2 regions of the Arthrobacter sp. KKT183 genome follow, and region 1 is predicted to be linked to the other one. Evidence: predicted binding sites of a transcription regulator. Region 1 holds the regulator's gene; the other holds the start of a gene.
What was found. Region 1 encodes HrcA, which represses chaperone genes, less so after heat shock. Its sites were predicted from a motif close to TTNGCACTCGNNNNNNNCGAGTGCNAA; they were not measured.

Region 1 (3,407 bases):
CCGTCGTCCGGCGGTTGTTGCCGAACTGAGCGGCTAGTGGAAAATCCTCAGGTTGAAGGGGTAGCGGTACGGCTTGCCCCGGTTGACGTGGATACCGGCCGCAACGGAGAACGCTGCCAGCATCACCCAGATGAGCGCATTGAGGACGGCGAAGATCCCGCCGATCCCGGGTATCAGGGACAGCAGCAGGCAGATCCCGGCAATGATGCTTGGCGGGAAAGTGAAGTTGAACGCTTCCTTCGATTCCTGCTCGGTGAAGGCGCCCCGGTCGCGGAAGATCAGAAAAATGATCAGCGACGGCACAAACCCCAGGATGCCGAGGAAGTGGGACAGCGTTGCCCATTGACGGTCTTCCGACGGACTCAGCGGTGGCGCACTGGAACTGGCACCCTGGAACGCGGGATCAGAGTCCCGGGGCGCCGGTCGTGACTGGGCGTCACCGTGCCGGTCTGCGCTGTTAGGCAACGGTACTTCCTTCGGGCTGTTCGGACTTCACCGCTCACACAAGCGGAACTTACTTCCTCAAGGGTACTTGGTGTACCGGCCGGGCGCAGTCGCGTGTGCCGCGACGAAGCCTTCAATGGCTATGCGCCGGCTCCCGGTGCAGTGAGGAAATCGATGACTTCCTCGACGCGCCCGAGCAGCGTCGGTTCGAGATCAGCGTAGGTGCTGACGCCGTTGAGGATGCGCTTCCAGCCGTTCGCGGCATCCGCCTGCGTGGAGTGCGGCCAGCCTAACCGGCTCAATATCCCCGTCTTCCAGTCCTCGCCGCGGGGTATTACCGGCCAGGCATCAAGACCAAGAGCACGCGGCTTCACAGCCTGCCACACATCGACGTAGGGGTGCCCGACAATCAGTACGTTCCCGGCGGCGCCCGCCACCGTCATCGCCCCGGCCGCGATCCGGGCTTCCTTGGTGCCGGGCAGTAGATGATCGACGAGGATACCCAGGCGGCGTCCGGCGGAGGGAGCAAAGTCCCGCACGGCTGCTGCCAGATCGTCTACGCCATGCAACGGCTCCACCACGATGCCCTCAACCCGCAGGTCGTCTCCCCACACCTTCTCCACCAGCTCGGCATCGTGTTTGCCCTCGACCCAGATCCTGCTGGCCCGAGCCGTGCGCGCCCGCGCTCCGGCAACCCGGACAGAGCCCGACGCCGTTCTCAGCTGTGCTGCTGACTGCGCGCGGGCAGGAATCAGTTCCACCGGCGAACCTTCATGGTGGAAGCCGAAGCCGAGCGGAAAAGTGCGTCGCTTGCCGCGGCGGTCCTCAAGGACCATCACGTGCATCCCACCTGCCTTCTCCGTGCGCAGGATCTCCCCGACGAATCCGCTCTGCACGTCTTCAAGGACGACGCCGGGACGGGCTTCGACCTTGGCGGCCGGGGCGGCCCGGGGTCCGGTAAGATCCTGTGCTCCCCACTCGTGATACGACATGTGACTTCGCTCGCTTCCACAAATCCCTGCCTTCGGAACAGGCAGAGCCAATGCTAACAATCGCCTCGATCGTATTAGACTTGGCACTTAGGTGTGTTGAGTGCTAACTCAGAAACAGGGCAGGAAAGTACATCGGAGGTGAACATGAGCGAACCCAGGCGGCTTGAAGTCCTGCGGGCCATCGTTGAGGATTACGTCCATTCCCGCGAGCCGGTGGGATCCAAGGCGCTGGTCGAGCGCCACAGGCTGGGCGTATCTTCGGCAACAATCCGCAATGACATGGCACTTCTGGAAGAAGAGGGCCTGATCACAGCCCCGCATACCAGTTCCGGCCGCATCCCGACCGACAAGGGTTATCGGTTGTTCGTCGACCGGATCGCCGAGGTCAAGCCGCTGTCGGCCCCGGAAAAGCGGGCTATCCGCGCACTCCTCGAGGGCGCAGACGATCTCGACGACGTCCTCGACCGCACCGTCCGTCTGCTCGCCCAACTCACCAATCAGGTTGCGGTCGTGCAGTACCCGCACCTGGGCACGGCGTCCGTCCGCCACATCGAACTCGTGCTGCTCGCTCCCGGTCGCGCGCTCGTGGTGCTGATCTCCACGAACGGCGCTGTGCAGCAGCGCGTAGTATCCGTGCCCGCCGAGGCACAGGAAAATGACCTGGCCGACCTGCGCCAGCATTTTCTGGAAAGGGTTTCCGGTGTTCGTCTGCCGTCGGTTCCCCAGGAACTCGGTGCGTGCATTGCGGATCTTCCCCCCTCGCTGCAATCTCTCGGCCAGGCAATTGGACACAGCCTGGAACAGTTGTCAGCCGCTAACAGGGAAGACCGGATCGTGCTGGCGGGCACGGCCAACCTCGCCCGCTCAACCCTCGACTTTCCTTTAACCATTGGTCCGGTCCTGGAAGCGCTTGAGGAACAGGTTGTCATGCTTCGGTTGCTTTCCGAGATGGGGCAGGATGCTCTGGGCATCTCGGTCCGCATCGGCCGGGAGAACCCGTATGGCGGTTTGGCCGAAGCCTCCGTGATTGCTACCGGCTATGGACCGGATTCACTGGCAAAGGTGGGAGTGCTTGGCCCCACGAGAATGGATTACCCGACCACCATGGCCGCCGTGAGAGCGGTGGCCCGCTACCTTTCCCGCATCCTCGATGAATCTTGACCGGATGACGGAGCCCATGAAGCCCAGCCGTTCACGCGGTGAGATAACAGGAAGTGATGTGCAGGAGTGAGTAATCACTACGAGGTCCTTGGCGTTGCACGCGACGCCAGCGGCGAAGAAATCAAGAAGGCATACCGGAAGCTTGCCCGCAAGCTCCACCCGGACGTCAACGTCGGCACGGAAGCAGCTGAGGAGTTCAAGCTCGTCACGCGCGCGTACGAGGTACTCTCGGATCCCCAGAAGCGGCGCGTCTACGACACCACCGGTAATGAAAACGGCACCGACAATGGATTCGGTGCCGGTTATTCCGGCTCGGGCTTTGCGTTCCAGGACATTTTCGAGACATTCTTCGGCGGAGGCGGTCCCAGCGGCCCCCCATCCCGAACCCAACGCGGTCAGGACGCGTTGATAGCCGTCCGGATCGATCTGAAGGATGCGGTCTTTGGTACCAACAAGAAGATCGAGGTAGATTCAGCGGCGGTGTGTCCTACCTGCGATGGATCCTGTACCCAGCCGGGTACTTCCCCGCGAACCTGTGATATCTGCGGCGGATCCGGTCAGGTGCAGCGTGCGGTTCGGTCCATCCTCGGTCAGGTAATGACGACGGCGACCTGCGGCACCTGCCAGGGGTACGGAACCGTCATCCCGCATCCCTGTAACGAATGCAATGGGGATGGCCGCATCCGTTCCCGCCGAAGCCTCACCATCAAGGTGCCCGCGGGTGTCGCTACAGGTACCCGTATCCAGCTCGCCGGCCAGGGCGAGGTCGGCACGGCCGGCGGTCCCCAGGGCGATCTCTACGTAGAGATT
Region 2 (3,407 bases), 1.4 Mb from region 1:
TTTCGTCGCCGCCGCCTGCGGGAGCAGCCTTCTCAGGCTTGTCCGCGACAACAGCTTCGGTGGTGAGGAACAGGCCCGCAATGGAGGCAGCGTTCTGCAGTGCAGAGCGGGTAACCTTCACGGGGTCGTTCACGCCGGCAGCCAGGAGGTCCTCGTAATCGCCGGTCGCGGCGTTGAGGCCATGGCCGGCGGGCAGGCCGCGAACCTTCTCGATCACAACGCCGGGCTCGAGGCCAGCGTTGAAAGCGATCTGCTTGAGGGGAGCGTCGATGGCGATGCGAACGATGTTTGCACCGGTTGCCTCGTCGCCCTCAAGGTTGAGGTTGGCGAATGCCTTGGCGCCGGCCTGAATCAGGGCCACGCCGCCACCGGCAACAATGCCTTCTTCAACAGCAGCTTTTGCGTTGCGGACGGCGTCCTCAATGCGGTGCTTGCGCTCCTTGAGCTCAACCTCGGTTGCGGCTCCGGCCTTGATGACTGCAACGCCGCCTGCCAGCTTGGCCAGACGTTCCTGCAGCTTCTCGCGGTCGTAGTCCGAGTCGGAGTTCTCGATCTCGGCGCGGATCTGTGCAACCCGGCCGGCGATCTCCTCGGCGTTGCCTGCACCCTCAACGATGGTGGTCTCGTCCTTGGTGACGACAACCTTGCGTGCCTGGCCCAGAAGGTCCAGGGTTGCGTTCTCCAGCTTGAGGCCAACTTCCTCAGCGATGACCTGACCACCGGTGAGGATGGCGATGTCAGCCAGCTGAGCCTTGCGGCGGTCGCCGAAGCCCGGTGCCTTGACGGCAACGGACTTGAAGGTGCCGCGAATCTTGTTGACCACGAGGGTAGCCAGGGCTTCGCCCTCGATGTCTTCGGCGATGATCAGCAGCGGCTTGCCGGACTGCATGACCTTCTCAAGAACAGCGACGAGATCCTTGACGTTGGAGATCTTCGAGTTGACGATCAGGATGTAGGGGTCTTCAAGGACCGTCTCCTGGCGCTCTGCGTCGGTGACGAAGTAGCCGGAAATGTAACCCTTGTCGAAGCGCATACCCTCTGTGAGCTCAAGCTCGAGGCCAAAGGTGTTGGACTCCTCGACGGTGATGACGCCTTCCTTGCCCACCTTGTCGAGGGCTTCAGCGATGAGGTCACCGATCTGCTGGTCACCGGCGGAGATCGAAGCCGTAGCTGCGATCTCCTCCTTGGTCTCGATCTCCTTGGCGGAGGCGAGGAGCTCGGCGGTGACGGCGTCAACTGCCTTCTCGATTCCGCGCTTGAGGCTCAACGGATCAGCACCGGCGGCTACGTTGCGCAGGCCTTCCTTGACGAGCGCCTGGGCGAGGACGGTGGCGGTGGTGGTTCCGTCACCGGCGACGTCGTCGGTCTTCTTTGCAACTTCCTTGACCAGCTCGGCGCCGATCTTCTCGAACGGATCGTCGAGTTCGATCTCCTTGGCGATGGAAACGCCATCGTTGGTGATCGTGGGAGCGCCCCACTTCTTCTCAAGGACAACGTTGCGACCGCGGGGGCCCAGCGTAACCTTGACTGCGTCAGCGAGGATGTTCAATCCGCGCTCGAGGCCGCGGCGTGCCTCTTCATCAAAAGAAATGATCTTGGCCATAACGGCGTAGGTCCTTTCGGGACGGTCATGCGTATGCTGCTACCGGCCTGTGATGCCCGCGACGGACGGACTGATCCGGGAGGATCTCTGTACCTCCCCAACCAGCCCTCACCACAGAGGTTGCCTGGTTCACTCCCATTGTGGCGTCTTAGCAGTCGTCACACCAGAGTGCTAAGTCAATAATTAGCACTCACACACTGCGAGTGCAAGCTGTTTCGCCTTGGGGAAAACAACGACGACGGCGCACCAGCCCTGACAGGGGAAGCGCGCCGTCGTTGTTTGGTGTTGCTTGGGTTGCTCAGGATGCGAGCCGCACGGCCTCCGCCTGCGGGCCCTTCTGGCCTTCTCCGATTTCGAATTGGACCCGCTGGCCCTCATCGAGTGCACGGTAGCCCTCCATGTCTATTGCGGACCAGTGCACAAAGACATCCGCCCCGCCCTCATCGACAGTGATGAAGCCGTAGCCCTTTTCAGCGTTGAACCATTTCACGGTTCCCTGCGCCATGTTGTTCTCCCACTATGTAGATCCCCCGCTTAACTATTGACGGCGGGGCTGAGATACATCTAATCCCAGAACTCGAAAGCAGTGATGCGGAACACAGTGAATGTTATTGATCCTTAACCGGGCGGCTCACTGGAAGCCGGGGCCAACCACCACGGTGATATCGCCGAAACCCGCATTGCCCTGGACAGCGCCGATACCAAGGGCACCGGCGAGCGCCTCAGCCGTGGGGCGCTGCTCCTCTGCGTTGTAGAGCACGATGGACCCCTGCAGCTGCTGGCCGGACCAGTTGCCGATCTGGGTCACGTTCCAGCCATCCGCCTGCAGCCTGCCCGCCGCTGTGCTTGCCAGCCCGCTGACCGCGGTGGCGTTCAGCACGGCAACCGGCTGGGTGATGTCGACGACTGCTGCCGCTTCTGACGGCGAATCGGTTGCCTCGGCTGTCGGTTCCTCTTCGGTTGTCGGTTCCGAGCCGGCAGTCGACTCTTCCCCGGGAGTGGGTGCGGCACTGGGCGACACAGATTCCGTGGACTCCGCAGATTCACTGGCGTCTTCGCTGGGTTCGCCCGCCGCCCCCTCGGCCGTGATGGACGGCGTCGGCGCAGAACTGGTGCTCCCCGGAGTGACATCGCTGGCCTGCCCAAGCCCAAGGCGCGGAAAGAGGAAGTATGCGGCCAGGCCAACCGCGAGGACCAGGACTCCCGCAACAACCTTCAATGCCAGACCGCTAGATCGCGGAGGCACAATGCGCTCGCGGTGAACTCCCTGCCGGGCGGCGGATTCGGGAACCTGGTCGAATTCGTCGCGGGGGTATTGGGTCATGGTGCGGGGAATCCTTGGATTGGGTGGACGTGGGTGCTAGACATCGACGCCAAGACGGCGCGCTGATCGGGCGCGTTGGCGGGTTGTACGTAGTCTACGCAGTCTCTTCACGAGCATCGGGTCATGGGCAAGCGCGGCTTCTGTATCGATAAGCGCATTGAGGATCTGGTAATAGTGCGTGGCAGAGAGATCAAACAGCTCACGAATGGCCTGCTCTTTGGCCCCCGAGTATTTCCACCACTGTCTCTCGAGCTCAAGTATCCGCTCTTCCCGCTCACCCAGGCCTGACTCCCGCACGCCCGCTGCGTGGCCGTTCTGGTCTGTCTGCGCCGGTCCCTGCATGCTCACGACACACCGTCCAATCCACCGTTTCCGCCCAATTTACTTTCCCCATGGTAGTGGCGAATCACACCGTTGTCATTTACCCGCAGTGGAGCTTGAGTGCCCATCCGGGCAAAGATAGAACCATGAACGACGACG

Region 2: groL (chaperonin GroEL) is a predicted target of HrcA. The motif match lies at 1,752-1,778, and genes of this name have one in related genera.

Annotation. Positions count from the first base shown of each region.
Region 1 covers NZ_CM145770.1:1,900,473-1,903,879, reverse strand. The annotation lists gene hemW (radical SAM family heme chaperone HemW) at 1-29, shown strand, start outside; gene ACZ2GY_RS09095 (DUF4870 domain-containing protein) at 34-465, opposite strand; gene ACZ2GY_RS09090 (DUF3097 family protein) at 585-1,436, opposite strand; gene hrcA (heat-inducible transcriptional repressor HrcA) at 1,581-2,597, shown strand; gene dnaJ (molecular chaperone DnaJ) at 2,664-3,407, shown strand, end outside.
Region 2 covers NZ_CM145770.1:498,209-501,615, reverse strand. The annotation lists gene groL (chaperonin GroEL) at 1-1,603, opposite strand, end outside; gene ACZ2GY_RS02485 (cold-shock protein) at 1,902-2,108, opposite strand; gene ACZ2GY_RS02480 (LytR C-terminal domain-containing protein) at 2,235-2,927, opposite strand; gene ACZ2GY_RS02475 (DUF3263 domain-containing protein) at 2,964-3,269, opposite strand; gene ACZ2GY_RS02470 (uracil-DNA glycosylase) at 3,395-3,407, shown strand, end outside.